DNA from 3 places in the Rhizobium sp. BK538 genome. Region 2 is predicted to be linked to each of the others. Evidence: predicted binding sites of a transcription regulator. Region 2 holds the regulator's gene; each other region holds the start of a gene.
What was found. The regulator HrcA, encoded in region 2, represses chaperone genes, less so after heat shock. The targets are predictions, from matches to a motif close to GTTAGCACTCNCNNNNNGNGAGTGCTAAC.

Region 1 (10,418 bases), on a different contig from region 2:
GCGGATTCCAGCAGCGACGAATGGAACCAGCCGCGGTGCTGGTCGGACCCTTCGAGGTAAAGGTCGGCCGGCCATTTCAGATCCGGGCGGTCTTCGAGCGTGAAGGTGTGTGTCGAGCCCGAGTCGAACCAGACATCGAGGATGTCCATGACCTGCGTCCAGGGCTCGTTTGCCTTCTCGCCCAGGAAGCGCTCACGCGCGCCATCCGCGAACCAGGCATCGGCGCCTTCCTTCTCGAAGGCTTCCAAGATGCGGGTGTCTACCGCATCGTCCTGCAGGATTTCGCCCTGCTCATCGACGAAGACGCAGATCGGCACACCCCAAGCGCGCTGACGCGAAAGCACCCAGTCCGGACGCTGCTCGATCATGGCGCGCAGACGGTTCTGGCCAGCAGCAGGCACGAAGCGGGTCTCGTCGATCGCGCTTAGCGCACGGGAACGCAACGTCGTTCCGTCGCCGAGCTCCTTGTCCATGTAGACAAACCACTGCGGCGTGTTGCGGAAGATGACCGGCTTTTTCGACCGCCACGAATGCGGATAAGAGTGCTTCAGGCGACCGCGTGCGAACAGCGCGTGACGTCCGATCAATGCCTTGATGACACGCTCGTTGGCATCGCCCTTCTTGCCGCTGTCGTCGATGACGCGCGCCGCACCTCCTTCCGCGTCCGGGCCGAAGCCGGGTGCGTCGACCGTAAAGAAGCCGGCGTCGTCGACCGGGAACGGGATCGTAGAGGAGACGCCACGCGCTTCGAGCTCGCGAACGTGATCCATCCAGACGTCGAAGTCCTCGCGGCCGTGGCTCGGAGATGTGTGGACGAAGCCGGTGCCGGTCTCGTCGGTGACGTGATCGCCATCAAGGAGCGGCACCTGGAAATGGTAGCCGCCGCCCAAGCCGTGCAGCGGGTGGGCGCAGGTGATGGCAGCAAATTCCGCGGCTTCCACGTCGCGAACGTGCCTGAAGGTCACCTTTGCCTTGGCGGCCGATTCCTCGGCGAGACGCTTGGCGAAGATCAGTCGTTCGCCGGGTTGCGGTCCGAAGTCATTCTCCGCCGTCTCGACCTCGTAGAGGCCATAGCCGTAGCGCGAGGAATAGGCGATGGCGCGGTTGCCCGGGATCGTCCACGGCGTCGTCGTCCAGATCACCACGAAGGCGCCCTTGAGTTCGCTGGGGCCTTCGGCAACCGGGAACTTCACCCAGATCATGTCGCTTTCGACATCCGCGTACTCGACCTCAGCCTCCGCGAGCGCCGTGCGCTCGACGACTGACCACATGATCGGCTTGGATCCGCGATAGAGCTGGCCGGATTTGGCGATCTTCAGCAGTTCGCCGGCGATACGCGATTCCGCGTGGAAGTTCATTGTCGTGTAGGGATTGTCAAAGTCGCCCTCGATGCCGAGGCGCTTGAACTCTTCCGACTGCACCTTGATCCAGCCGGCCGCGAAGTCACGGCATTCCTGGCGGAATTCGTTGACCGGAACCTCGTCCTTGTTCTTGCCCTTCTCGCGGTACTTCTCCTCGATCTTCCACTCGATCGGAAGGCCGTGGCAATCCCAGCCGGGAACGTAGTTGGCGTCGTAGCCGCGCATCTGGAACGAGCGGTTGATGACGTCCTTGAGGATCTTGTTCAGCGCGTGGCCGATATGGATGTTGCCGTTGGCATAGGGAGGGCCGTCGTGGAGCACGAACTTCTTGCGGCCGGCGGCGGACGCCCGAAGCTTCCTGTAGAGACCCATCTGCTGCCAGCGGGCAACGGTTTCCGGCTCCTTCTGCGGCAGGCCGGCGCGCATCGGGAAGTCCGTTTCCGGCAGATAGAGGGTCTTCGAGTAGTCGACTTTTTCGGCTGTATCGGTCATGTCTAGCAATCGTCTCTAGGCGCCAAGGGAGCGGGCGCAACGGGCTTGAATTTGGTGACGGAGGCGCTCGTCGTCCAAGCGCCGAAAACCCGGACCTTCCGGCCGCTTAGCGCGCGCGGAAGGCCGGGCCGATAATTCGTATCGTGATCGCCAGCCGGAACTTGTTCATCGCGCCGGTTCATAGGCGCTTTTGCCGGGAAAAGGAAGAGGGATTCCATGACGTCGAGGGCGCCCAAGCGCGCGGAAGTGCCGATACCCCGAATCAGGTGAAGCAGATCTTGAGGTCGAGTTCGCCGAGCGGCCGCACACCAGCAAGCAGCGCGCTTGCCTCTTCCTTGTCGCGGTTCATCTGTTCCACAAGCGGCTCAAGGCCATCGAACTTCAATTCCGGGCGCAGATAGCCGAAGAACGACACCGAACAAATCTGCCCGTAGAGGTCGCCGCTGAAATCGAAGACGTAGGTCTCGAGCAGAGGCGCGCCGTTCTCGGTGACCGTCGGTCGGCGACCGTAGCTGGCGACACCATCGTGCAGCGTGCCATCGGCAAGACGAAAGCGAACGGCATAGATACCCGCCTTGAGATCGGCTTCAGTGGGCAGTTGCATATTCGCGGTCGGAAAGCCGAGCTGACGGCCAAGCTTCTCGCCGCCGATCACTTCCGCTTCCACAGTATAGTGATAGCCGAGCATGGCGGCGGCCTCGCTGACATTGCCGTCCTTCAGCAGTTCGCGAACGTGGCTCGAAGACACCACATCGGTATTCTCGTCGCGAAACGCGTCGATCAACGTCACGCCGAACCCATATTTCTGACCGGCACCCATCAGGAAGGCCGGACCGCCTTCCCGGCCACGCCCGAAATGAAAGTTGAAGCCCGTTACGACCTCGGAGGCGCCGAGCCAATCCTTAAGGATCGAATGGATGAAATCATCCGCCGAGCGCTGCGAAAACTCCCTGTCGAACGGATACTCGATGACGGCGTTGAAGCCGATCGCTTCGAGGATACGCGCCTTGAGCGGCGCCGGCGTCAGGCGAAAGACCGGTTGATCCGGGCGAAAGACCGTGCGGGGGTGAGGCTCAAAGGTCAGGACCAGCGCCGGAATACCGCGCTGACTCGATATCTCCAGGGCCCGGTTCAGCACGGACTGATGGCCCCGATGCACGCCGTCGAAGTTGCCGATGGCAATCACGCCGCCACGCAGGTGGGCCGGCAAGGGTTCGCGGGTCTCATTGCGGTGAAAAACGGTCATCGGCTGGCTTTTCTCATGCGAGGCTCTTTATGCGAGACGGGGCATCCACCACTTCGGTGTCGCTTTTTCGCGTTCCAGATAGGCCGTGAGGATTGCCTCGTCGGTCTCTCCGTTCAGCGTGTATTCCTTCGCGTGGATGCCGCCGCTGATATAGAGGAGATCAAGGCCGTAATCGAGAGCGCCGCGAACATCAGTTGGCATGCCGTCCCCGATGGCAAGCACACGGCTCGGCGGAAAGTCGCCGTGGGCCTCGCGGGCGACCGACAAGACGGCGTCGTAGATCGGCTTGTGCGGCTTGCCTGCAATACGTGTCTGACCGCCGAGCTGATTGTAGTAAGCCGCCATCGCGCCGGCGCAGGGGATGATCTTGTGGCCGCGCTCGACAACCAGATCGGGGTTGGCGCAAATCATCGGCACGCCGCGCACCTGAAACGCCTTCAGCATCTCGGTGTAGTCTTCCGGGGTCTCGGTTTCATCGTCGAAGAAGCCCGTGCAGACAACGGAGTTCGCATCCCTTGCCTCGACGCGCTCCACGCCAAGACCCTCGAGGATCGCCTGGTCGCGATCCGGTCCGAGCAGAAACACCTTCTTGGGGCCCTCGGCGATGAGCCCGCGCGTGACGTCGCCCGATGTGACGATGCGGTCGTAGGCGCCATCCTGGATGCCGATCTGGCGAAGCTGCGTCACAACCTGGGGAGCGATACGCGGCGAATTGGTGATGAGAACAACGGTCAGCCCCTCGCCGCGCGCCGCTTCCAGCGCAGCTGCCGCTTTGGGGAACGGATCGACGCCGTTGTGCAAGACGCCCCAGACATCGCAGAACACCGCGTCATAGTGGCTGGTGATTTCCGCAAAGTTCTCGATCCGCTTGGCCATTCCGATTTCCCGATCTCGTTAAGTCACGGCTGACATCGCAAAGGCCTGCCGGGATGGCAAGGCATTTTGCAGTGAGCAACTGCAAAAACCGGAAGCTGTCGACTAGAAGACGGCGATGGCAGCCCTGACCAACAGGCCCGTGGCGGTGGATACTCCGATCACCGTCAGGATGCCGACCTTGAAGCGAAAGAGCAGAACGGACGCCAGGGCGAAGATCCCGAGTGCCGCGACATCGAGCGTCCACCACTGCGGCCAGGCAACGCTAACGATCGGCAGGCCGGTCTTCCCGGAAAGAAGCGCGACGCGGCCAACGTCGACGAAGAGCACATGCAGGCCGAACCACAGTGCAAGATTGAGAATGACGCCGACAACCGCCGCGGTGATCGCCGAAAGGGCGGCCGAGAGGTTTTCGTTGTTGCGCAGTTTCTCGATGTAGGGAGCCCCGGCGAAGATCCAGATGAAGCTCGGTACGAACGTCGCCCATGCGGCGAGGAAGGCGCCGAGAACGCCACCGGCAAGCGGCGCCATCGCAATAGGGTTGCGATAGCCAGCGAGAAACCCAACGAAACAGAGGACTAGGACCAGCGGCCCAGGCGTCGTCTCTGCAAGTGCCAGTCCACCGAGCATCTCACCGGGCTGCAGCCAGGCGTAATGGCCGACGGCAACCTGCGCGACATAGGAAAGGACGGCGTAGGCGCCTCCGAAGGTTATCACGGCCATCTTGGAGAAAAAGATGAAGGCCGCGCCGAACACATTGGTTTCGCCGCTCAGAGTTTCGGCGATCAGATCCGTGGGTGCATCAAGGCCACGAATGAAAAAGAGCGGCGACTGCCAGACGAGGATCCAGAACACGAGCACTACGAGCGGCCTTGCGATGGCATGCGTCGTGACCACAGGAAAATGCCGGTGCGAGGAGGTTTGCGGCAAGACTGGCGCGGCCAGCCGACGCTGGCGATGCTTCATCCATAGTAGGCCTGCTGCTCCGCCCAGGATGATAACCAGAGGAAACGGCAGGTTCAGAAGGAAGAGCGCCAGGAACGACGCTGCTGCCACATAATAATGAAATCGCTCTTTCAGCGCTCGGCGCCACGCCCGGAGCAATGCCTCGATGACGATTGCCAGAACCGCAGCCTTCGCGCCGAAGAAAAGCACGGGAAGCCAGGCGGCCTCCTGAAAAACGGCGTAGAGGCTCGATAGCGCCAGGATGACAAGGAAGCCCGGCAGAATGAACAGCAGGCCGGCAATGAGGCCGCCGCGCACGCCGTGGATCAACCAACCGATATAGGTTGCCAGTTGCTGGGCCTCGGGGCCTGGCAGCAGCATGCAGAAATTCAATCCATGCAGGAAACGTTCCTCGGAGATCCAGCGCTTCTCGTCGACAATCGTCTTATGCATGAGGGCGATCTGGCCGGCCGGCCCGCCGAAGCTCAGACAGCCAATCCGCGCCCAGACGCGAACCGCCTCCCGCAGCGTCGGCGCCGCCTCGATATCCCCTGCCGCGATCGCCTCATGCACGGTTGCCGCCCCTCTCGCCTCAAGGCGCTCGATATCATCGGCACGCCTTTACGACAATCCTGGCGCAGACAGGGCTGCAACTAACTTTTCGAAGACAAAAGCCTAGGGGGAGCTCGATCGTCGCATAGGCTGTCGCACTTCCGACAAGGATGTGCTGTTAAGGCTGTTGCGAGGACGGCGAAGAAAAATTGCGGCCGTTCTTGACTCCCCGCTAGGCCACTCCTAAATGCTGCCTCGCTAGCACTCACCAAGGACGAGTGCTAACACCATCCGTGCAGGCCGCTCTCGGCCTGTGAGTGTCATTTGATCGAGGGATTAGACAATGGCAAGCACCAACTTCCGCCCCCTTCACGATCGCGTCGTTGTTCGCCGCGTTGAGTCCGAAGAAAAGACCAAGGGCGGCATCATCATTCCCGACACCGCCAAGGAAAAGCCGCAGGAAGGCGAAATCGTCGCCGTCGGCTCCGGCGCTCGTGACGAGTCCGGCAAGGTCGTCGCTCTCGACGTCAAGGCTGGTGATCGCGTTCTGTTCGGCAAGTGGTCCGGCACCGAAGTCAAGATCAACGGCGAAGACCTTCTGATCATGAAGGAAGCCGACATCATGGGCATCATCGGCTAATCAGCCGCTTTTCCCTTTCCGATTTTAGCTACGGGCCCAAAGCCCGGACAACTCGAATTCAGGAGTTTCAATCATGGCAGCTAAAGAAATCAAGTTCGGCCGCACCGCGCGCGAAAAGATGCTGCGTGGCGTCGACATTCTCGCTGACGCAGTGAAGGTAACGCTCGGCCCGAAGGGTCGTAACGTCATCATCGACAAGTCCTTCGGCGCTCCGCGCATCACCAAGGACGGCGTTTCGGTCGCCAAGGAAATCGAACTGGAAGACAAGTTCGAAAACATGGGCGCCCAGATGGTCCGCGAAGTTGCTTCGAAGACCAACGACATCGCCGGCGACGGCACGACCACCGCAACGGTTCTCGCTCAGGCGATCGTTCGCGAAGGCGCCAAGGCAGTTGCTGCCGGCATGAACCCGATGGACCTGAAGCGCGGTATCGACCTCGCTGTTGCTGAAGTCGTCAAGGATCTTCAGGCCAAGGCCAAGAAGATCAACACGTCGGAAGAAGTTGCCCAGGTCGGCACGATCTCCGCAAACGGCGAAAAGCAGATCGGTCTCGACATTGCTGAAGCAATGCAGAAGGTCGGCAACGAAGGCGTTATCACCGTCGAAGAAGCCAAGACCGCTGAAACCGAACTCGAAGTCGTCGAAGGCATGCAGTTCGACCGCGGCTACCTCAGCCCGTACTTCGTCACCAACCCGGAAAAGATGGTTGCTGACCTCGAAGACGCCTTCATCCTCCTGCACGAGAAGAAGCTTTCGAACCTCCAGGCTATGCTCCCGGTTCTCGAAGCTGTCGTTCAGACCGGCAAGCCGCTCCTCATCATCGCTGAAGACGTCGAAGGCGAAGCCCTTGCTACGCTCGTCGTCAACAAGCTGCGCGGCGGCCTGAAGATTGCTGCTGTCAAGGCTCCGGGCTTCGGCGATCGCCGCAAGGCAATGCTCGAAGACATCGCGATCCTTACCGGCGGCACGGTCATTTCCGAAGACCTCGGCATCAAGCTCGAGTCGGTTACCCTCGACATGCTCGGCCGCGCCAAGAAGGTTTCGATCTCCAAGGAAAACACGACGATCGTCGACGGTTCGGGCGCCAAGTCCGACATCGAAGGCCGCGTTGCCCAGATCAAGGCCCAGATCGAAGAAACTACCTCCGACTACGACCGCGAAAAGCTGCAGGAGCGTCTTGCTAAGCTCGCTGGCGGCGTTGCCGTCATCCGCGTCGGCGGCTCGACGGAAGTCGAAGTGAAGGAAAAGAAGGACCGCATCGACGACGCGCTCAACGCGACGCGCGCTGCTGTTCAGGAAGGTATCGTACCGGGCGGCGGCGTTGCCCTGCTGCGTTCCTCCGCCAAGATTTCGGCCAAGGGCGAGAACGACGACCAGGACGCCGGTATCAACATCGTTCGCCGCGCTCTGCAGGCTCCGGCCCGTCAGATCGCCGAGAACGCTGGTGATGAAGCTTCGATCGTTGTCGGCAAGATCCTCGAGAAGGGCGAAGACAACTTCGGTTACAACGCCCAGACCGGCGAATACGGCGACATGATCGCCATGGGTATCGTCGACCCGGTCAAGGTTGTTCGCACGGCTCTGCAGGACGCAGCTTCGGTTGCTTCGCTGCTGATCACCACCGAAGCCATGATCGCCGAGCTGCCAAAGAAGGACGCTCCGGCTGGCATGCCGGGCGGCATGGGCGGCATGGGCGGCATGGACATGATGTGATAGGCCGAAAGCCTATCGCAGGAATTGTCTGTAAAGCTTCACTGATCCACTTCAGGTATCCCGGAATAGGAAGGGCGGTCTTCGGACCGCCCTTTTTTGTTTCGCACCTGATTCGTCGCCCCCACCCTCCAGCTTTTTCAATCGATAGCTGAAACGTTTAATCAGAGTCGTGAGCAACCCTCGCATTGGGCGAAGCTTTTGCAAAACTTGTGGCGCTGTATTTTTTCTTTCACAGGCTGATTTCTCTCGCGGTGCAATTTTCTACACATTTCAGCGCGAGGAACCGCAGTGAAACCGTTTGCACGTCAAGAACTTGCGAAATTTTTGCTATTTCCTGGCGTCCAGGAGCGTCTTCGGGTGTATTTTCCACTCGCAGTAGAGATCTGCAGTGCGCAAAAAGCCGATTGCCGTTTGCATAAAAGACCGATAAATCCGCGTTGCATTCGGCGCGCGTTCATCGGCCGACGGTCGCTATCCCATATCGATCCTGACCATGGGGCGCGAGACCGAGTTCGGGAAAACCCCTCCCGAAAATATATCATAAGTTGTGTAACGTGCCGAGAAATTGGACGCGGTTCCGCCAGAGGGACCGGCAATCCAAACCCCATTTCCCGGTCGCCCGCGCATGATGCGCGGCGCAGCATGAACCTGCTCATTTTTGCCGGACGTGTAGCGGGGGAAGCTGCACCTAAGCTGGGGAAAAATTTGTTCAAAATCGCAAGAACCAACGCCGCAGCGCCGCTCATGCCGGGCTCACTGGATATCAGCAATCATGATCCCGAAATGCTGGCGCAGTTTTCCATTTCGGAAACCTGGGTCGGAGACTTCTCCACCGGCGTGATCCACCTCAAGGAATGGAGTGCCATGCTGCACGGGCTTCCCGCGCGGGAATGCGGGCTTCTCAGCCTCATGCGCTGTTACGACCCGAAGGATCACGACCGCATCCTGGAGCTCTTCGAACAGGCTGCGACGCTTTCTTCTTCCTTCTGCTTTTCGACCACGATCATGCTGCCGAACGGCTTCCGTCAACCATTGTTCTGCATGGGGGAGTCGAACGGTCACGACGACGCCTACAGCGGCAGCATGCTTGGTGTTTTCGTCTTTCCTCGATTCAAGACGAATGCCGGCAGCGAGTTCGCGCGGCGCCAATAGAAGCGTCCGCCACACACAAGAAGCCGGGCCCTTTGGAACCGGCTTTTTCTTTGCCTTGGCTCGGCTTTAGGCAGGGCGCGCAGGTATATTCAAGCCCTTTTCGGATGCTGGCCAAGCGATGCAGCGCTCAAGCCAGGCCATCACCGCCGGAAAGCTCTTATAATCAAGCACTTCGCGGCCGCCATAGAACACGTCGGCACCACGGAGCCACGGGAAGGTGGCGATATCGGCGATCGTATAAAGGTCACCCATGATCCACTGGCGTCCCTGCAGCCGCGCTTCCAGCACGCTCAGCAGCCGCTTGGATTCGTCACGGTAGCGCTCCATCGGGTAGGAGTTGCTGGCGACCTTGTCGGCCGCGAACTTGTAGAAGTGCCCGAACTGACCGAACATCGGCCCGATACCGGCCATCTGGAAGAAGACCCACTGGATCGTCTCATAGCGTCCTGCCGCATCGGCAGGAATGAGTTTGCCTGTCTTCTCAGCGAGATAGAGCAGGATGGCACCGGATTCAAAAATGCCGATCGGCTTTCCATCCGGGCCATTGGGATCGATGATCGCCGGGATGCGGCCGTTCGGGTTAAGCGACACGAACTCCGGAGACTTCTGGTCATTCGTGCTGAACGAAATCAGATGCGGCTCGTAGGGTAAGCCAAGCTCTTCAAGCGCGATCGATATCTTGACGCCGTTCGGCGTCGGCAACGAGTAAAGCTGGATAACGTTGGAATCCGCTGATGGCCAGCGCGTCGTGATCGGAAAAGCGGAAAGATCTGCCATTGGGATCTCCATCTTGGGCGGCCGACCATAGAAGAGGGGTATCGCCGATGGCAAGCCGACTTCGTCGTCGATCTATCGTTCAATAATAGAGAACGAACTGTCCCCTTCCGTCTATCTTTCCACGACAGCAAAAAAAGGCGACAAAACGGCATGGGAGGTCGAAACCGTGCCGGGGAGCACAACGACCTCAAACGCCATTCAAACGGAGACATTGTCCCATGTCGAATACCAACAACGCCATCATTCTCGTCGCTCGCATTCTCCTCTCCTTCATGTTCATCCTTGCTGGCTTCGGCAAGCTCACGGACGCCGCTGGCACTGCCGGCATGATCGCCGGCGCTGGCCTTCCTGCTGCTACCGCCCTTGCCTATCTCGCCGGCGCCTTCGAGCTGGTGACGGGCCTTGCCGTTCTCGTCGGCTTCCAGACGAAGATCGTCGGTTGGCTGCTCGCCGTCTTCTGTGTCTTCACGGCCGTCCTCTTCCACCTGCCCTACGCCAGCGGCGCGGAACTGGTTAACATCCTGAACCAGATCATGGTCATGAAGAACGTCACGCTGGCCGGCGCCTACATCCTGCTCGCCACCTACGGCCCGGGCGTCTACTCGCTCGATGCACGCCGCGGCGCCTACGCTGCCGCCTAAGCGATCAGCCACCACCCAAGCATGA
Region 2 (10,418 bases):
ACCGGCAAGTTTGTGATCGGCGGCCCTGATGGCGACGCTGGCCTCACCGGCCGCAAGATCATCGTCGACACCTACGGCGGCGCTGCTCCGCACGGCGGTGGTGCGTTCTCCGGCAAGGACACGACCAAGGTCGACCGCTCGGCCGCCTATGCCGCCCGCTACCTCGCGAAGAACGTTGTTGCTGCTGGTCTTGCCGACCGCTGCACGATCCAGCTTTCCTATGCGATCGGCGTCGCACAGCCGCTGTCGATCTATGTCGACCTGCACGGCACCGGCAAGGGCGTGACGGAAGACCAGGTCGAAGCCGCGATCCGCAAGAACATGGATCTGTCGCCGACCGGCATCCGCCGTCACCTCGACCTCAACAAGCCGATCTACGCCAAGACCTCGGCCTACGGCCACTTCGGCCGCAAGGCTGGCCGCGACGGCTCGTTCTCCTGGGAGCGCACCGACCTTGTCAAGGCGCTCAAGGAAGCCGTCAAGGTCAAGGAAGCAGCATGACCGACATGGAACGCCGCGGACGCGCGACCGAAGCCTTCTTCGGTCGTCGCAAGGGAAAGGCTCTGCGCGAACATCAGGCAGAGCGACTGAACACCCTGCTTCCGGCGTTCCTCATTGATCTTTCAGCGGCTCCGCCCGGGCCGCTGAAGACCCTCTTTCCGGTGCCGACAGACAGGCTGCGCCTGGAAATCGGCTTCGGCGGCGGCGAGCATCTGATCCATCGCGCCGTGGAAATGCCGTCCACCGGCTTTATCGGTGTCGAGCCTTTCATCAATTCCATGCAGAAGCTGCTGACGAGCGTTGACAAGGCGAGCGCTAAGAACGTCCGCGTCTACGACGACGATGCGACGCAGTTGCTGGACTGGCTGCCCGATGCCTCGATCGACCATATCGATCTGCTTTATCCGGATCCGTGGCCGAAGCGGAAGCACTGGAAGCGCCGCTTCGTCTCGAAGACCAATCTCGACCGCTTCCACCGCGTATTGAAGCCGGGCGGGCTGTTCTGCTTCGCATCCGATATCGACACTTACATCAACTGGACGCTGCTCAAGTGCCGCGACCACGGCGGCTTCGAATGGCTGGCCCAGAATGCTGCGGATTGGCTGACGCCCTACAAGGGTTGGCCGAGCACACGCTACGAGGCCAAGGCACGTCGCGAAGGCAGATCTTCCGCCTATCTGACATTCAAGCGCGTCTGAGCCTGCGTTAGTGCAGGCTCACCGTTTTCAGTTCATCCTCGGCAGCCTTGAAGAAGGTGCTGGAGCGGTTGTCCGTCAACAGGATCGGCGTGCCGTCGGCGCCGAATAGCGCCCACAGGTCAACGCTCGGATCGATGTCCGGCGCTTCCGGAAAGCACTTGGCAACTTCTTCGTTGCGCATTTTGCGGATGTAGGCGACCTCGCCGTTGCCGATGCCGGCAAGTTCGGTTTTGGTCAGGTGCGAATTGGCTTCTTTCATCAACATTCCTGTACCTCCAAGAGAAGGGACCAACGGCTCAACTTGCGCCGTTGTCCTACTGTGAGACCGAAATGTTAATTTTCTTCACCATACGGCTCGGCTCCGGGCGGATGAGATCGACCGAGAGCAATCCGTTCTTGAGGCAAGCGCCCAAAACCTGCATCCCGTCGGCCAGAACGAAAGTCCGCTGGAACTGGCGCGCGGCGATGCCGCGATAAAGGTAATCACGCTCGCCTTGATCGACCTGGCGACCACGGATCGAAAGCTGATTTTCCTCAACCGACACGTCTAGTTCTTCTTCGCTAAACCCGGCCACGGCAAGGGTTATGCGCAACCTTTCGGGATCGCCGGAGGCGCGATCGGCGGCGACGCGCTCGATATTGTAGGGGGGGTATCCATCGCTGGCCTTGGAAAGGCGCTCAAGCGTCTTTTCCATGGCGTCAAAGCCCAAGAGCAAAGGGCTCGCGAAAGGCGTAATCCGGCTCATTGTCTTCAAGTCCTTGATTCAAGCGACCTTGCCGGACCTGAAAGACAGCATCCGGATGCCGTCAATATGGGAATTGCTGGAGGCGAGCGCAAGGCGGATGTCCGCACTCGTTGCCGGAAAGCCCGCACGTCCGACCTTGACAAAGCAAGCGCCGCCTCGCATCAAAATCTGCCCGTGCTGGCTGCGCCGATTTGCGACGGGAATATAAACAAACGGTGCATGCCACGAAGCCGCGCACCACGAGGATGGAACGATCGGAATGGCAGACCCTAGAAAGATCATCATCGATACCGACCCCGGTCAGGACGACGCAGCCGCCATCATGCTGGCCTTTGGCAGCCCGGAAGAGCTCGAAGTACTTGGGATCACCACGGTCGCTGGCAATGTGCCACTATCCTATACGAGCCGCAACGCGCGCATCGTCTGCGAACTCTGTGGCCGCACCGATACGAAGGTCTTTGCCGGCGCCGACAAGCCGATCGCGCGCAAGCTGGTGACGGCAGAACATGTGCACGGCAAGACCGGTCTCGATGGCCCTGTTCTCGACGAGCCTGATATGCCGCTGCAGGCACAGCACGCCGTTGATTTCATCATCCAGACGCTGCGCAGCGAGCCTGAAGGCACGGTGACGCTGTGCACGCTTGGGCCACTGACCAACATCGGCTTGGCCTTCCAGAAGGCGCCCGACATCATCCCGCGCATCCGCGAACTGGTGATGATGGGCGGCGGCTTCTTCGAGGGCGGGAATATTACGCCGGCCGCCGAGTTCAACATCTACGTGGACCCCGAGGCAGCCGACATCGTCTTCCGCTCCGGCGTTCCGATCGTTATGATGCCGCTCGACGTCACGCACAAGCTTCTGACCCGCAAGGACCGCGTCAAGCGCATGGCCGATCTCGGCACGCGCCCGGCCATTGCCATGGTCGAGATGCTGGAATTCTTCGAACGTTTCGATGTCGAGAAGTATGGTTCGGACGGCGGCCCGCTGCACGATCCGACAGTCGTCGCCTACCTCTTGAAGCCTGATCTTTTCAAGGGCCGGACCTGCAATGTCGAGATCGAGGTGAAGTCGCAACTGACGGCCGGCATGACCGTCGTCGACTGGTGGCACGTCACCGACCGCAAGCGCAATGCGCAGGTCATGCGTGATGTCGATGCGGACGGCTTCTTCGATCTGCTGATCGAGCGTTTCGCCCGCATCTGAATTTCGACTGCCTTTCGGGCGCCTGAGAGATCAGGCGTCCTTCTGGTCGAAGACCGAATTGGTTTCGGGTTCGACGAGCTTCGGGCCTCCCTTGGCGACGCCGACCATGGCGGGACGCAGAACGCGCTCACCAATGGTGTAACCGGCCTGAACGACCTGAACAACGGTGTTGTTCGGCACGTCGGGGTTCGGCACTTCGAACATGGCCTGATGGAAGTTCGGATCGAACTTCTGGCCGACTGGCTCCAACTTGCGGACACCGTGGCGCTCGAGCGCCGATAACATCGAGCGTTCCGTCATCTCGACGCCTTCAATCAGCGTTGTCAGGCCGGCGTCGGCGGCAGCCTTGGCTTCCTCGGGGATCGCGTCGATGGCGCGGCGCAGGTTATCCGAAACGGCCAGCATGTCGCGGGCAAAGCCAGCCGCTGAATAGGTCTTGGCGTCCTTGACTTCCCGCTCAGTGCGGCGGCGCAGGTTATCCATCTCTGCAGCAAGGCGCAGATAGCGGTCGCGCAACTCTACATTCTCGACCTTCAGAAGTTCCAGCGGATCGGGCTGTGCTGCGGCTTCAGCGGCGGCTTCGTTCTCGACGTTTGCGGCGGCGTCCGCCGCGGCTTCGGCCGCGGCGGTGTCAGGTCCGTTCTTCGTCGTTTCGTCAGTCATGACGTTCTCCGGTGATTGGTGTCTTTTAGAATGTGCCCGATATCGAGCTTTGACGGGCAAAAATCAAGTCTGCGTGACTGAAAAGCACGCGATGCAAGGCACAACTCATGCAGGGTTGACCGAGAGGGCCGCCTTGACTTGCTCGCGCTAAAGTTCTTTTATTTTAGCCAGATCTAAATCTTTGGTGCTTCGGCCTTATCCAGGGTCAAGGAGCTGCTACCATGAGCGATCAGAAAAGCTATTCCGGGCGCTGCTTCTGCGGCGCCGTGGAGATTGTTGCTACCGGCGAACCGGTGGCTATGGGCTACTGCCACTGTGCCTCCTGTCGGCATTGGTCGGCAGGACCGGTCAACGCCTTTACGCTCTGGCAACGGCACGCTGTCCACGTCACCAAAGGTGGCGAGCACGTGGAAGGCTACCAGAAGTCCGATACGAGCGTGCGGAAATTCTGCGAGCTGTGCGGTGGGCATCTCTACACCGACCACCCCACCTGGGGCGTCACCAACGTTTACGCGGCACTTCTGCCCGATCTCGATTACGCTCCGGCGTTGCACATGAACTATCAGGAAAGCGTGCTGCCTATCCGTGACGGCCTGCCGAAATACAGAGACATGCCTGCTGAGATGGGCGGCTCGGGCGACATGCTGCCGGAGTAGTTGCCCTACTTTGCGCCGCGTGACAATCGCGTCATCAGCTGAGCGGTGTAATCGACCATCGGGACGATGCGCGAGTAGTTGAGCCGCGTGGGCCCAATCACGCCGACGGCGCCAACGATACGGTCGTCATCATCACGATAGGGCGCGACGATCAACGAGGAGCCGGAAAGCGAGAAGAGTTTGTTTTCCGAGCCGATGAAAATGCGCACGCCCGGCCCGCTTTCTGCGAGATTGAGAAGCTCCAGCAGGCTGTCCTTCTTTTCGAGGTCGTCGAAAAGCATGCGCAGGCGGTCGAGATCGTCGGCTCCGGCAAGACCGGCGAGCAGATTGGCGCGGCCGCGGATGATGAGCTGGGCCGGCTTGCCCTCGTCGGCGCTGCCGGACCAGACGGCGATGCCGCGCTCGACGAGATCCTGCGACAGCGTATCGAGCTCGCGGCGAACATCGTCCTTCAGCCGGCTTAATTCATTGCGCAGTTCCGGCAGCGTCTGGCCGGTCATGTGGGCGTTGAGAAAATTGGCGGCCTCGGTCAACTGCGACGACGTGACGCCTGCCGGAAGCTCGATAATGCGGTTTTCCACCTGGTCGTGATCACCGACAAGAACCGCAAGCGCCTTCGTCGGCTCAAGCCGGATGAATTCGACATGCTTGAGAACAGGATCGCTCTTCGAAGTGATAACAAGGCCGGCGCCGCGCGAAATGCCCGAAAGCATGCGGCTAGCCTCATTCATCATCAATTCCATCGGGTTGTCGCGGCTTTCGGCACGCACCTGGCGATCGATGTTGGCGCGATCCTCGGCCGAGAGATCGCCGACCTGCATGAAGGCGTCGACAAAGAAGCGCAAGCCGATCTGTGTCGGCAGGCGGCCGGCACTGACATGCGGCGAGTAGATGAGGCCAAGTTCCTCCAGATCGCTCATCACGTTGCGCACGGAAGCTGGCGACAGCGACATCGGCAGGATGCGCGACAGGTTGCGGGAGCCGAGCGGTTCACCCGTCTCCAGATAGCCCTCTACGATGCGGCGAAAGATTTCCTTGGAGCGTTCATCCAGCGCAGCCACTGCATCTGAAACCGACGTCGATCTGAACTCCATGAAACCTTGCGTACCCGTGCTGACGATGATCCGACAAAATATAGCCAATCTCCCCGCAGCGGCAAAAGGGAAATTGCAAATAGGCGCTGCCAATCGTAGAAGCTCTCAACAACATAAGCACGCACGATCTAACCGAAAACCACTCGCGTCTTCGGCATCATGATTAGGAGAATAGTATGCGGCCCTCAGGCAGAAAAACCGACCAGATGCGCAAGGTCTCTTTCGAGCGCAATTTCTCCAAGCACGCGGAAGGCTCCTGTCTGGTGAAGTTTGGCGATACGCATGTGTTGTGCACGGCGAGCGTCGAGGAGAAGCCGCCGGCATGGCTGCGCAATACCGGCAAGGGTTGGGTCACGGCCGAATACGGCATGCTGCCGCGCGCCACCGGCGAGCGCATGAAGCGCGAGGCCGCATCCGGCAAGCAGGGTGGGCGCACGCAGGAAATCCAGCGCCTGATCGGCCGCTCGCTGCGCGCCGTCGTCGACCTCAAAGAACTCGGTGAGCGTCAGATCACGCTCGACTGTGACGTCATCCAAGCGGACGGCGGAACGCGCACAGCATCCATCACCGGCGCTTGGGTTGCGCTCTATGATTGCCTGAAGTGGATGGAGAGCCGCAACATGCTGAAGGTCGAGCGCGTGCTCAAAGACCACGTCGCGGCCATCTCCTGCGGCATCTTTGCCAACCAGTCGGTGATCGACCTCGACTATCTCGAAGACTCCTCAGCCGAGACCGACGCGAACTTCGTGATGACGGGCGCGGGCGGTATTGTGGAAATCCAGGGCACCGCCGAAGGCACGCCTTTCACCGACGAGGAGTTCGCCTCGCTGATGACACTCGCCAAAACAGGCATTGCCGAGCTCGTCGCGATGCAGAAGCAGGCGATCGCTGGATGAACGACATGCTGGAAGGCATGCTGGAGACGGCGCTCTATGCGGACGATCTCGACGAGGTCGAAGCCTTCTACGAGGGCATTCTCGGCCTTTCGAAGATCTCGCGAGGCGGCAACCGGCATGTCTTCTTTCGCTGCGGCACCGGCGTATTGCTGATCTTCAACGCTAAGGAAACGATCAAGCCCCCCTTACCCACCGCGCTGCAGGTGCCACCGCACGGCACAAGCGGTGCAGGACATGCCTGTTTTCGTGTCTCCGGGGGAAATCTCGATGCGATTGCGGCCCGACTAAAGTCCAAAGGTGTCGCCATCGAATCCGAAGTCACCTGGCCGCAAGGCGGCCGATCGATCTATTTCCGCGATCCGGCGGGCAACAGCCTCGAATGCGCTGAAGCCCGCATCTGGGGCATCGAATAGGACAATCATGCGCAAGCTCGAAACCAAGACCATCGTCGTTGCCAGCCACAATGCCGGGAAGATCCGGGAAATCCAGGACCTGATCGGTCCGTTCGGTTTCACGGCAAAGTCAGCGGCCGAATTGAACTTCGTGGAGCCTGACGAAACCGGCACCACCTTTGAGGAAAACGCGACGATCAAGGCGCTCGCCTCCGCCGAAGCCGCTGGACTGCCGGCGCTATCGGACGATTCCGGCCTTGTCGTCGATGCGCTCGGCGGCGATCCGGGCGTCTACACCGCCAACTGGGCTGAGAAGCCCGACGGCACTCGCGACTTCGCGATGGCGATGGAAAAGGTCGAGACGGCTCTGGAAAAGGCCGGCGCTTCCAGGCCGGAACAGCGCACTGCGCGCTTCGTCAGCGTGCTCTGCCTTGCCTGGCCGGATGGCCATAGGGAGCTCTTCCGCGGAGAAGTGGAAGGCACCGTCGTCTGGCCGCCGCGTGGCAGCCAGGGCTTCGGCTACGATCCGGTCTTTCAACCCGACGGCTATGAGACTACCTTTGGCGAGATGAGCGCGGACGAGAAGCACGGCTGGAAGCACACAGAGGCACTGTCGCACCGCGCCCGCGCCTTCAAGATTTTCGTCGAAACTTGCTTGGAAGCCTAAGGGCAAACGTGGACACTTTGGAACAGCCTGATCTGACGCGCTATGCCGCTCTTCTGCCCGACACCGGCGAGCCCGGCTTCGGCGTCTACGTGCATTGGCCGTTCTGCGCCGCCAAGTGCCCCTATTGCGATTTCAACAGCCATGTCCGCCACCAGCCGGTGGACCAGGAGCGCTTCACCGCAGCCTTCCTGAAGGAAATGGCGACAGTGCGCCAGATGAGCGGACCGAAGACGGTGACCAGCGTGTTCCTCGGCGGCGGCACGCCCTCGCTGATGAACCCTGCGACGGTGTCGGCCATTCTCGACGGTATCGCCAAGCATTGGCATGTACCCGACGGGATCGAGATCACCATGGAAGCGAACCCCTCCAGTGTCGAGGCGGACCGCTTCCGCGGCTATCGCGCCGCCGGCGTCAACCGCGTGTCGCTCGGCGTCCAGGCGTTGAACGACCGCGACCTGAAGTTTCTCGGGCGGCTGCACGATGTTGCCGACGCGCTGAAGGCGATCAAGCTGGCGCGCGACATCTTCCCGCGCATGTCCTTCGACCTGATCTATGCCCGCCCGAACCAGACCGTCGACGAATGGGAACGCGAGCTCAAAGAGGCGATTTCCTACGCGGTCGATCACCTCTCGCTCTATCAGCTGACGATCGAGGAAGGCACACCCTTCTACGGCCTCCACAAGGCGGGCAAGCTTATCGTTCCGGACGGCGATCAATCGGCGCTGCTCTATGAAGCGACGCAGGAGATCACGGCCGGCGAAGGGCTGCCGGCCTACGAGGTGTCCAACCACGCGCGTCCGGGCGCGGAGAGCCGCCATAACCTCACCTACTGGCGCTATGGCGATTATGCCGGGATCGGCCCCGGCGCCCATGGCCGCCTGACACGCGGCGGCATGAAGATCGCGACCGCAACGGAGCGCAAGCCGGAAAGCTGGCTTGACCTCGTCGAGTGCGACGGCCATGGCATCCTCGACCAGGAACAACTCGGCTACGAGGAACAGGCGGACGAACTGCTTTTGATGGGGCTGCGCCTGAAGGAAGGCGTCGATCTCGCCCGCTGGCAACAGCTTTCGGGCCGCGATCCCGACCCGAAGCGGGAGGAGTTCCTCCTGGAGCACGGCTTTATCGAGCGGATCGGCAACTCCCGGCTTCGCTGCACGCCGTCAGGCATGCTGATTCTCGATTCCGTGGTCGCCGATCTCGCCTGCTAAGCTGGCCGTTTTCTACCCAGAGAGAACAACCGTCCGTCGATCGCTGCAAGGCCGATCGCGATCATTGCCATGCCGATCAGGTGCTTGGCCCGCATCGGCTCGCCCAGAATGGCTGCGCCGAGCAGGATGGCGCTGACGGGGATCAGGAAAGTCACGAGCATAAGGTTCGTTGCTCCCGCCGTTGCCAGAATGCGGAAGAACAGCACATAGGCGATCGCCGTCGACAGCAAGGCCAGACCAAACAGCGCCATCCAGGTCTCGAATGACGGGGCGGCCAGTGTCCACGGCCGGTCGACGATGAGCGCGATCGGCAGCATCAGGACGGTCGAGGCGCTGACCTGTCCTGCGGCGGGAATGAGCGGCGCCATGCCCATCTGGCGGAAGCGGCGACCGAAAATCCCGGCAAACGAATAGGAGAGCGCAGCGCCCAGCACGGCAAGTTGGGCCAGCACGTTCGAGCCGAGATCGCGCAGCACGTCGAAGCCGATCATATAGGCAACGCCGGCAAAGCCGACGAGGACGCCGAGCAGGCGGTTGCCGGTCATCTTTTCATCCGCGGTTAGGAAATGCGCGACAACGACGCCGAAGAGCGGTGTCGTGGCATTCAGGATGGAGGCAAGGCCGCTTGCGATATGCGTTTGGCCCCAGACGATGAGGCAGAACGGGATCATGTTGTTGAGGATGCCCATGCCGAAGAACGCCGCCCACGACTTGCCATCACGCGGCATGGCATGGCCGGCCGCGCGTACAATGAGGTTCAGCGCCAGCGCGGCAATCAGCACCCGACCCGTGACGATGGTAAAGGGCGGCAGGGTCTTCACCAGAATACCGTTGAAGAGGAAGGATCCGCCCCACAGCAGGGAAAGCACTAGCAACATTCCCCACTCGGCAAAGCCCATCTGTTTCGGCTGCATCGTTCACTCCTTTGTCGGCCTGTCACTGACCTACATGCCGTCACAGCCTGCCGCCACCCGATTGTTGCGCGCGGGCGCGGACGCCAATATCTTCGATCTAATCTCGCTCCTCACTGAGCTTTAACCAGCTTTTGTGGCGGCCTTCATGCTGATATTATTGCTATGTCGATGAGCCGACAAACGAGTCTTTCTCGACCCATGATATAGCTGAGCTAAACCATGAGCGACTATCTTCCCTCTCTTTCAGCGCTTCGAGCCTTCGAGGCGGCCGCCCGGCATCTCAGCATGACGCTCGCGGCAAAAGAGCTCAACGTCACCCCAGGCGCCGTTAGCCTGCAGATCCGTGATCTGGAATCATCCCTTGGCGTCAAGCTGTTCGAGCGCAAGACCCGCGCGCTGACTCTGACCGTGGAGGGTGCGGACTATTTTTCGACGCTCAGGGCAGCGTTTCGTCTCGTCAGGGAAGCGACGGCGGCGATCACGGCGCGAGGGCACGGCGCCATCCTCAATGTTACCTGCACTGCGGGCTTTGCGACCTATTGGCTGGTGCCTCGTCTGGGACGCTTCGAGGCGATGCACCCCGAAATCGACGTCCGCATCAGCGCATCGCACCGCGTGCTGGATTTTCAGCGCGACGGCATCGACCTCGCAATCCGCCACGGGCTTGGCGGTTATGACCGCCTGATCAGCGAACGTCTCGTCGACGACGAACTCGTGCCGGTCTGCACGCCAACGCTTGCCGCTGAACTGGGGGACAATCCGTCGCCAAGCGCGCT
Region 3 (10,418 bases), on a different contig from region 2:
GCGACCGTGGCGAAACGCGCGGCCGCCTTAACGAGTGCCGGGAGCGCGATCGTGCTTGATCTGTTTCGCGGCGGGTTAAAACTCTTCATGGCGATCGGTCGAATCGATCGCATAAAAGTCCGAAGCCCATGCCGCGAGGATCGTTCGCTTATCGTCGACAGGCAGAAAGTGCTGGCGCCCTTACCACATCGATTGGCCGTCGAAACAGCAGCCCTTGCGGCGCTAGAACTGTTTGCCCGATCGTCATGGCATTGCTGGCAGCCTGCTCCAACATGTTGTCCATCATCGGATTTACCTCAGCGTACGTGCGGATCCCTGTCCCGTCGCAGGCGAGACGCAACGTTGACGTTGGTTTCCGGAGCCAGCAGCTCGTGTTTCTCCGCAAAGGCGGCAAATAGGCCGCGGGCGGTCTCCGCTTCGATTTCACCGCGCAGCGCAGCTCCACACGCCTTAAGCGCAACTGAGTGCGCGTTATCTCTGAGCGCCGCCGGCCACTCGACGAGATGCCGGTAGGCGTCCATCACGCTGCGAACCTCCGCCGGAAAGCCGAGGCCGACAAGAATAGAAACTGGCTCTTTGAACATATCGGGTTTCATTACGCTCTCCTTCCCAACCCGCGATGTTGACGGGCGCCGCCGCCGCGACGCCCTCCTTGATGGGTTCTGCTTAAGCGGCCTTCTGCGCGTCGATCTGCGCGCAAGGAGCCGACGGCTCAACAGTCGGCGCAGTCTCGATGGCGATTTTCCGCGGCTTCATTTCCTCGGGAACCTCACGAACGAGATCCACGGACAGGAGACCGTTCTTTAGATCCGCTCCGTTCACCCTAACATGGTCGGCGAGCTCGAACCGGTGTTCGAACGGCCGGCCGGCTATGCCGCGATGAAGGTAGGCTTCGGCAGCCGCCTCCTGCTTCTTGCCGGCCACGATCAGAAGGTTGGACTGGAATGTGATGTCGAGATCGTCTTGAGCGAAACCTGCCACCGCTATCGAAATCCGATAGCTGTCATCGCCGGTCTTGACAATGTCATAGGGCGGCCAGTCGCTGATCGAGCGGGCGCGCTGAGCATTTTCGAGGAGATTGAAGACCCGATCGAAACCGACGCTGGATCGGAACAGCGGTGCATAGTCGTAGGATGTTGCCATAGCCATATCCTCCTTGAAGCAACATGGGTACGGAGCGCCGAAAGATGGCGCTTCCAGCAAGGCCAGCCCTATCCTCAGCGGCTGGCAGCTATCGATTTGGTTTTTGAGAATTTCGGATTCAAGGGCTGCGCCTGAGAAAAATTTGGGTGTCTTCAGTCCTAGCGAACCACTCGATCGAGCTCCTAACCTGCAGCTATATTCTGTATATCGCGCAGGCTTTCACAACAGGCGGGCGCAGATTGCCGCCGTCGGTCCAACTGCGGAATTCAAAGCCGGCAATCAAACGTGGGCTGCGCAGAAAAACAACGCTTACCCTTCAACGGCACAATCAGCGATCTCGTCTTCAGGCCATCTCTGGTGCTCCGATGCTTCGAGGCTTTGCCACTCAATTCTATTTTGCAGCGCTGGGAGCAACTGGCTTGCGCGATCCCGACTCGCTTTTGACATCGTCAAACGGAGACCGGGATGACGTGCTGCCGAGCTCATCAAGCCTCGGTCGGAAAAAGAACCAGGAAACGAAAAATCCGGATTCAAGTCTCAGTGCAGCTTGAACTCGCCTTCGACGCGGCACCATTCGTTCGGTCCGATCAGGCGCTGATGCGTATAGCGGACGGAATGCAGCGGCCCGTCGAGGTTGGCCTGCCAGTAATTGAGGAACTTCTGCATCTCAGGGAAATCGGGAGCCAGATCGTAATCCTGCCAGACATAAGTCTGAAGGACGGATTCGAAATCGGGAATGCGGTAGAGGATATGCGCGGTGGTAAGGCCATAACCGTTGAGCTGACGCTCCAGATCCGATGAAAATCGCATGCTTCATCTCCGTTTCGTGACAGCCTGAACGTGGCGTAATTTTTTGCGGCCATCAACGAATTTTTAGACGCTCGAGGCCAGGTTCTTGTTTCTTTCCAGAAAGTTAGCAGCCGCCTCCGAGGAGTGCTGATTTTTTTGTTTTGACCTCTTGAAATCAAAAAACCGCCAAACCAGATCATTTTGCGCAAAACGCTCGACTGAGGTTTTGCACCCACCCGGACTGGTCATCCGGTCCGGCCAGGGGAACAACGTCATCATTGTTTGTCCATCGGAGGAAAACATGTCGTTCCGACCGCTTCATGATCGCATTCTTGTCCGCCGGGTTGAGTCCGAAGAGAAAACCAAGGGCGGAATCATCATTCCCGATACCGCTAAGGAAAAACCGCAGGAAGGCGAGGTCATCGCCGTCGGACCCGGCGCGCGTAACGATGCCGGCCAGGTCCAGCCGCTCGACGTCAAGGCTGGCGATCGCATCCTGTTCGGCAAATGGTCCGGCACCGAGATCAAGATCAACGGCGAAGACCTGCTGATCATGAAAGAAAGCGATGTCATGGGCATCATCGAAGCCCCGGCAGAGCAGAAGCAGGCCGCCTGAAGGCCGACCGATCAGTTAAATTAGCTGCCTATTGAGGAGTTAAAGAAATGGCTGCGAAAGAAGTCAAGTTCCACACCGATGCCCGTGAACGCATGCTGCGTGGGGTCGATGTGCTTGCCAATGCTGTGAAGGTGACGCTTGGCCCGAAAGGCCGCAACGTCGTTATCGACAAGTCCTTCGGCGCACCGCGCATAACCAAGGACGGCGTTTCGGTCGCCAAGGAAATCGAACTGGAAGACAAGTTCGAGAACATGGGCGCCCAGATGCTGCGCGAAGTCGCCTCCAAGACCAATGATCGCGCCGGCGACGGCACGACCACCGCGACCGTTCTCGCCCAGGCGATCGTCAAGGAAGGCGCCAAGGCGGTGGCGTCCGGCATGAACCCGATGGACCTGAAGCGCGGCATCGACCTTGCCGTCGACGCCGTGGTCAACGAACTGAAGACCAACGCGCGCAAGATCTCCCACAATTCGGAGATCGCCCAGGTCGGCACGATTTCGGCCAATGGCGACGAAGAGATCGGCCGTTACCTTGCCGAGGCAATGGAAAAGGTTGGCAACGAGGGCGTCATCACCGTCGAGGAAGCCAAGACGGCCGAAACCGAACTCCAAGTCGTCGAAGGCATGCAGTTCGACCGCGGCTACCTCAGCCCTTACTTCGTCACCAATGCCGAGAAGATGCGCGTCGAGTTCGAGGATCCTTATATCCTCATCCACGAGAAGAAGCTTTCGAACCTGCAATCGATGCTACCGGTTCTCGAAGCCGTCGTGCAGTCCGGCAAGCCGCTCCTTATCATTGCCGAAGACGTCGAAGGCGAGGCTCTCGCCACGCTCGTCGTCAACAAGCTGCGTGGCGGCCTGAAGATCGCTGCCGTCAAGGCTCCGGGCTTCGGTGACCGCCGCAAGGCCATGCTGGAAGACATCGCTATTTTGACAGGCGGCACTGTCATTTCCGAAGACCTCGGTGTCAAGCTGGAGAACGTGACGCTGAACATGCTTGGCCGTGCCAAGAAGATCGCGATCGAGAAGGAAAACACCACGATCATCGATGGCGTCGGCTCCAAGGCCGAGATCGACGGCCGCGTTGCCCAGATCCGCGCGCAGATCGAGGAAACCACCTCCGATTATGACCGCGAGAAACTGCAGGAACGCCTCGCCAAGCTCGCCGGCGGCGTTGCCGTCATCCGCGTCGGCGGTTTGACGGAAGTCGAAGTGAAGGAAAAGAAGGACCGCGTCGACGATGCGCTGCATGCCACCCGTGCGGCCGTCGAGGAAGGCATTCTACCGGGTGGCGGCGTCGCGCTGCTGCGGGCCGTCAAAGCGCTCGACAATCTCAACACGGCCAACCGGGATCAGCGGGTCGGCGTCGAGATCGTCCGTCGCGCAATCGAGGCACCTGTCCGTCAGATCGCCGAGAATTCCGGCGCCGAAGGTTCGATCATCGTCGGCAAGCTGCGCGAAAAGTCCGACTTCTCCTACGGCTGGAATGCCCAGACCGGAGAGTATGGCGATCTCTATGCGCAGGGCGTTATCGATCCGGCCAAGGTCGTGCGCACCGCGCTTCAGGATGCAGCCTCCGTTGCCGGCCTGCTGGTAACGACGGAGGCCATGATCGCCGAAAAGCCCAAGAAGGAAGCCGCTCCGGCGATCCCCGCCGGCGCCGGCATGGATTTCTAAACGATCATTCTGGCTCGCCCCTGTTCGAGGGGGCGAGCCACCTGCGGAGTAAAACATGAGCTTGCCGTCAAAAGAAGATGCACGTCTATGCGCAGGTGTCCTTAGGGAGATTGTCCGGATGACGGGCATAGCGGACAATCCAACCGCTATCGGAACGCTGACGATAACGGTCGCCAGATTATACAATAAGGGCGTGCGAGACCGCGACACACTTTTGTCAGAGGCGATAAGAGTAGCCGAGATACCGAGAACTCATGATGATCGCGGCGCATCTTACTGAGCCGCGAAAAAAGGAATCCAGGTGCCATCTATTTATCCATGGAGCCAGGAGATGAGAAAGGACAGCAACAATATTAAATCCCAGCACGATGCCGTAGCCGCGACCAGCGCCGCTCATCTGTTGCACCCGGAAATGCATTTCGATCATCCCCGCGACGTGCTGATGGCGGGCAATATCAGCAAGGACGAGAAGCGGGCCATTCTGGCCTCATGGGCGTCCGATATATGTGCAATCGAATCCATGCCGGCCTGGCGAAGTTATCCGGGTACGCAACGGATCGTCGCCTATGATGAGGTTCTTGCGGCCTTGAAGGCCCTCGATGATGACGATCAAAGCACGTCGACGCAGAAGCCTATGGTTTTCTTTAATGACAGCAAAAGCCGCCGCCGCAGACCCCTGTCGCACCGATCTGGCGGCGGCTTCGGCCTGTGCAGCTACTGGAAAGGAGGGCGTCGCAAGCAACCATTCGAGATCTAGCCATTCCCTCTGACCGCCGCGTGCCTGTTTCGGACGCGGAGAAGATTTTTACCGACGATTCTTTGCTCACTTGAGGAGGTTTTGCCGATGAAGATCGCTCAGATCGCACCGCTCGCCGAAAGCGTTCCGCCCAAACTCTATGGAGGAACGGAGCGGATTGTCTTCTATCTCACCGAAGAGCTTGTTGCACAGGGCCATGACGTCACGCTCTTTGCCAGTGGCGACTCCGTCACAGATGCAAGACTGGTGCCCTGCTGCGACCTTGCGCTGCGGCTCAACCCGGCGATCAAGGACCACCTGCCGCATCAGGTCGTGATGCTTGAGGAAATTCGCCGCCGCGCCCATGAGTTCGACGTGCTGCATTTCCACATCGATCTATTGCATTTCCCGCTGATCCGGGATTTTGCCGACCGCACGTTGACGACCTTGCACGGCCGTCTCGATCTGCCGGATCTCAAGCCCTTCTACCAGGCCTTCGCAGATATTCCGCTCGTATCGATCTCCAATGACCAGCGCCGGCCTATGCCACCGGTCAACTGGGCGGGGACGGTTTACCACGGTCTACCCGCCGATCTGCTGCCCTTCACGGAAAAACCAAAGGGCAATTACCTCGCGTTTCTCGGGCGCATTTCGCCAGAAAAGCGACCCGATCGCGCCATAGAGATCGCGGCAAAAGTCGGCATGCAGCTGAAGATCGCCGCCAAGATCGACAATGCCGACCGGGCCTACTGGGAAACGGTCGTCGAGCCGATGGTGAAACGTCATTCCAATGTCGAGTTCCTCGGCGAGATCAATGAGCATCAGAAAGCAGCGTTCCTTGGAAATGCTGGAGCCTTGCTTTTTCCGATCGATTGGCCGGAGCCGTTCGGACTGGTGATGATCGAGGCAATGGCTTGCGGCACCCCGGTCATCGCCTTCGGCTGCGGCTCGGTTCCGGAGGTGATCGACAACGGCGTGTCCGGCCTTATGGTCGACAGCGTCACCGAGGCGGCCGAGAACGTCGAATGGGCGCTTCGGATTGATCGCCGCAGAGTGCGGGCCACATTCGAGAAGCGCTTCACCGCGGAACGGATGGCGCGCGACTACCTCGACCTCTACCGCAACCTACCCGGCGTCCGTACCAAAGCCGCTCCACTTCGCCGGTCGAATGGGCAGCCACTCGACCTGCAGGTGGTCGCCTGAGACTTCAGGAGGAGCAATGTCGATCGCTTCCGCAGGCAACAGTCCAGCGCCCGCATCGGCCGGCCCGGCGGCACCGGTCGCGCAATTTTTCATTCCGGCTACCACATCGCTGCAAGAGCGCCGGCCGCGCACTCTCAAGCACGGCGATACCTTCGCCGTCTTTGATCACAATGGCGACGCAGTTTCCGGGTCAGGCAGCCCGGAAGGCCTGTTTCATTGCGATACCCGATATCTCTCGCATCTCTCCCTGACGATCAACGGCAAGCGGCCGATGCTGTTGTCGTCGGCACTGCGCGACGACAACGCGACGCTCACCTGCGATCTCACCAATCCCGACCTCTTCGACGACAAGGAACGGCTTGTCCTCGGCCACGACCTCATCCACCTGCGCAGGTCTCGCTTCCTCTGGAATGCTCACTGCTACGAGCGACTATCGATAAGGAATTTTGACGACCGGCCGCAGCTTATTCGTATCGAGATTGCTTTCGGAGCAGATTTCGCCGATCTGTTCGAAGTTCGCGGAACGGTCAGGGCGAAAGGAGGGCGCCATCTTTCCCCTGTCATCGGGCAGGATTGTGTCTCTCTCTGCTATATCGGCCTCGACAACCGAGGTCGATCGACGCGGCTTTCCTTCGATCCGCAGCCGGACGAACTTGGCACCGACCATGTCATTTATGATCTCCATTTGGCCCCGCATGAGAGCCGCTCTTTGTTCATAGAAATCGGCTGTGACCAGAGGGAACCTCGAAAACCCGGCCACCGTTCGTTTTTCCATGCCCTGCGGGATTCACGCAGAGCCCTGCGCGCTTCTTCGTCGCGCGCCGCCTCGATCGCAACGTCGAACGAAATCTTCAACGAAGTCGCCCGACGCAGCATCTCCGACCTCTACATGCTGATGACCGACAAGCCGGAAGGCCCCTATCCCTATGCCGGCATTCCCTGGTTCAGCACGGTCTTCGGGCGCGATGCTCTGATTACGGCGCTGGAGACGCTCTGGCTGGACCCGGAGGTCGCCCGCGGAGTTCTTGGCCACTTGGCAGCCAACCAGGCAGCGGAGATCGATCCAGTCGCGGATGCGGAACCCGGCAAGATCCTGCACGAGGTGCGCTGTGGCGAAATGGCCGAGCTCGGCGAGGTTCCTTTTCGCCGCTACTATGGCAGCATCGATTCGACGCCTTTGTTCGTGATGCTGGCCGGCGAATATCTCAGACGAACTGGTGATCTTTTAACCATCGACCGTCTCCAGCCGCATATCGAAGCCGCACTGACATGGATTGACGACCATGGCGATCGCGACGGCGACGGCTTCATTGAATATGGGCGGCAGACGGAAGAAGGGTTGGTTAACCAGGCATGGAAGGACAGCCACGACTCCATTTTCCACGCGGACGGTACGCTGGCCAAGGGTCCGATCGCGATCGCCGAAGTTCAGGCCTATGTCTATGGCGCCTGGCATGCGGCGGCCGAGATCTTTCTCGTCCTCGGCCGGCCGGAACGGGCCGCCGGCTTCTTAGCGCGGGCGGAGGGCCTGCGTCGCGCCTTCGATACGAGCTTCTTCGACGAGGAACTTGGCACATACGTGCTGGCGCTCGACGGGGACAAGCGACCCTGCAGGGTCCGCTCCTCCAATGCCGGCCATGCCCTGTACACCGGCATCGCCTATCCCGAACGGGCCGCACAGCTCACCCTTACTTTGATGAGTGCCTCATCGTTCTGTGGCTGGGGCATCCGCACTATTGCCTCCACAGAGGCGCGCTACAATCCCATGAGCTACCACAACGGCTCGATCTGGCCGCATGACAATGCTCTGATCGCCAGCGGTCTTGCTCGCTATGGCTATCGGGCTGAAGCCGCGCGGATCTTCGAGGGACTATTTGCCGCTTCGACCTATATCGACTTGCGGCGGCTTCCCGAACTCTTCTGCGGCCTGCCGCGCAGGCGCCCGCAGGGACCGACCTTCTATCCGGTCGCCTGCTCGCCGCAGGCATGGGCGGCGGCAACGCCTTTGTCGTTGTTGCGATCGTGCCTCGGTCTCGAGTTCGATCCGAACGCCTTGCAGATCAGTTTGAACGAACCGCGGCTTCCGAGCTTCCTCGACGAGGTCACGTTGCGGCACCTGCTGATCGGCAATGGTTCGGCCGATATTGCCATTCGACGCTCCGGTCGCAATGTCGTGGTGGACGTGATCGATCGCAAGGGCGATATCCGCGTACTCACGACGGCATGACCGGTTGGATCGACCGCTCCGGCGGTCAAGTCCCAACCATGCTATTTGTCCTGCTCTTCCTGGTCGGCAGACAGCAGATCAACGAGCGCGGCAACCTTGCCTGTCGGCAGATGCCGGCCTTCACCCAACAAGGCTTCGTCGTTGCTGGCCCACGCAAATGCCTCGGCAAGCTCAGCCTGCGTAGCACCTGTCGCGATGACCTCGGCCACCAGCGTTTCGTCGGCAGGCCCAAGGACGGCAATGACGTGGTCTGAAGTCATGGGCATAGCCACTGCTCCCTTTCTATACCTCGGCTCAAATATGGTGGCGCCTCGGAAAAATTCAATTTTTCCACCGAGAAAATCCACTCCCCTTGAAACATTAACTCCCTGAATTATATCAATATTAGTCGATTGCCCAATGGGGATCGACATAAGGTCCAGGAGACGCCGGTCGCTCTTGGCGTCTCCTTGTATCCATGTTGCTTATAAGGAGGATATGGCTATGAGGACAAACCTCGATTTCTCCCCCCTATTCCGGTCGAGCATCGGCTTCGACCGGATGTTGAACGCGCTCGAGGCTGCAAGCCGCGCCGAGACGAGCGACAGTTGGCCGCCTTACGATATCGTCAAAGCTGGCGAGAATGATTACCGCATTGTCATGGCAGTGGCGGGCTTCTCAAAGGACGAACTGGCGATGACCCAAGAGCAGAACATGCTCATCGTCTCGGGACAGAAGGCAAGCGGCGATGACCTCCAATATCTGCATCGCGGCATCGCCAGCGGTTCGTTCCAGCGTCGCTTCGAACTAGCCGACCATGTCAGGGTCGTGAGTGCGGGTCTCGTCAACGGTTTGCTGACCATCGATCTCAAGCGCGAAATCCCCGAAGAGATGAAGCCGCGCCAGATCGAGATCCGAACGGGCCAGATAATGCCGAAGGCCGAGACCAAGCAGATCGAGGCCAAGCAGCAGGCGGCTTAAGCCTTCCCCAGCAGAGCGCAAACAAGGCACCGGACATGGTCCGGAGCCGGGAGGAAAGCTTCGCCAACCGACCCAACAGAAAGGAGAAGAAACATGAGTGTTCGTGATCTGATTCCCTGGGGCCGCAACAATGGCAACCAGGTTCCAAGTCTCTTGCGCGATGACGACCGTGATCCCTTCCTGTCGCTTCATCGCGAGGTGAACCGTCTGTTCGATGATGTCTTCCGCGGCTTTGGCTCCGGCCTGCCTTCCTTCGGCAACAGCGCCACGTTCAGGGGCGGCTGGCCGAGTGTCGAGATCTCCGACGCCGACAAGGAGATCAAGGTGACCGCCGAAGTCCCCGGCCTTGAAGAGAAGGACATCGAGGTCCTGCTCAATGATGGCGTGCTGACGCTGAAGGGCGAAAAGCGCTCCGAGAGCGAGGATAAGGATCGGCAGTTCTCCGAGCGCTACTACGGCCGCTTCGAGCGCCGCATTCCGCTCGGTGTCGAGGTCAAGGAAGACCAAGTCGACGCCACCTTCAGGAACGGCGTGCTGACTGTCACCTTGCCGAAGACCGAGAAGGCGCAGTCGCAGGTCAAGCGCATCGCCATCAAGAGCTGATCGAGACGAATGCGCGGCGCCGGCCACCTGGCGGCGGCCGCGCATCCTTCGCCAACATGGGGAGGACAAATGATGGAGACTGTCAGACACACACATAACGAGAGAATAGCAACGGCTTCCGGTTTGCGCGTCTCGAACGACAACCGGTGGAGCCATCCTTGTTTCGGGCACTCACGTTTTCCCGACAATGCCGTTGCCCGGATCTTCAAACCGTCGCGCTCGGTGACAACATCAGGGACCGCGCGGACGAAGGGCTGGCGGCTTGTTTTCGACCGCCGCAGCGCGCCATTCATCGAACCTTTGATGGGCTACACGGGAAGTGCCGACACGCTTACCCAGGTGAAGCTGAAATTCCTCACGCTCGAATCCGCCATCCACTATGCCGAGCGGCAGGGACTTACCTACGTGGTGCAACGCCAGCCAAGCAAAGCGGCTGCACAGATAAAGCAAGGCATCGGCCAGCGG

Region 1: the regulator HrcA is predicted to act here: its motif matches at 5,727-5,755, upstream of groES (co-chaperone GroES).
Region 3: the regulator HrcA is predicted to act here: its motif matches at 2,056-2,084, upstream of groES (co-chaperone GroES).

The regions. Positions count from the first base shown of each region.
Region 1 is NZ_JACIFT010000006.1:208,559-218,976, forward strand. It holds gene ileS (isoleucine--tRNA ligase) at 1-1,853, opposite strand, end outside; gene FHX09_RS09660 (bifunctional riboflavin kinase/FAD synthetase) at 2,116-3,099, opposite strand; gene FHX09_RS09665 (TIGR01459 family HAD-type hydrolase) at 3,127-3,975, opposite strand; gene chrA (chromate efflux transporter) at 4,078-5,490, opposite strand; gene groES (co-chaperone GroES) at 5,813-6,109, shown strand; gene groL (chaperonin GroEL) at 6,183-7,823, shown strand; gene FHX09_RS09685 (hypothetical protein) at 8,529-8,975, shown strand; gene FHX09_RS09690 (glutathione binding-like protein) at 9,042-9,752, opposite strand; gene FHX09_RS09695 (DoxX family protein) at 9,971-10,393, shown strand.
Region 2 is NZ_JACIFT010000002.1:317,411-327,828, reverse strand. It holds gene metK (methionine adenosyltransferase) at 1-501, shown strand, start outside; gene FHX09_RS03950 (tRNA (guanosine(46)-N(7))-methyltransferase TrmB) at 498-1,199, shown strand; gene FHX09_RS03945 (DUF1150 family protein) at 1,207-1,464, opposite strand; gene FHX09_RS03940 (Hsp20 family protein) at 1,514-1,945, opposite strand; gene FHX09_RS03935 (nucleoside hydrolase) at 2,205-3,149, shown strand; gene grpE (nucleotide exchange factor GrpE) at 3,180-3,812, opposite strand; gene FHX09_RS03925 (GFA family protein) at 4,034-4,468, shown strand; gene hrcA (heat-inducible transcriptional repressor HrcA) at 4,474-5,562, opposite strand; gene rph (ribonuclease PH) at 5,739-6,458, shown strand; gene FHX09_RS03910 (VOC family protein) at 6,455-6,871, shown strand; gene rdgB (RdgB/HAM1 family non-canonical purine NTP pyrophosphatase) at 6,879-7,517, shown strand; gene hemW (radical SAM family heme chaperone HemW) at 7,526-8,728, shown strand; gene FHX09_RS03895 (DMT family transporter) at 8,725-9,642, opposite strand; gene gcvA (transcriptional regulator GcvA) at 9,862-10,418, shown strand, end outside.
Region 3 is NZ_JACIFT010000004.1:197,317-207,734, forward strand. It holds gene FHX09_RS06605 (DUF982 domain-containing protein) at 297-596, opposite strand; gene FHX09_RS06610 (Hsp20 family protein) at 667-1,143, opposite strand; gene FHX09_RS06615 (usg protein) at 1,681-1,953, opposite strand; gene groES (co-chaperone GroES) at 2,234-2,548, shown strand; gene groL (chaperonin GroEL) at 2,596-4,224, shown strand; gene FHX09_RS06630 (hypothetical protein) at 4,556-4,981, shown strand; gene FHX09_RS06635 (glycosyltransferase family 4 protein) at 5,069-6,163, shown strand; gene FHX09_RS06640 (amylo-alpha-1,6-glucosidase) at 6,180-8,390, shown strand; gene FHX09_RS06645 (hypothetical protein) at 8,432-8,656, opposite strand; gene FHX09_RS06650 (Hsp20 family protein) at 8,874-9,350, shown strand; gene FHX09_RS06655 (Hsp20/alpha crystallin family protein) at 9,444-9,953, shown strand; gene FHX09_RS06660 (ETC complex I subunit) at 10,026-10,418, shown strand, end outside.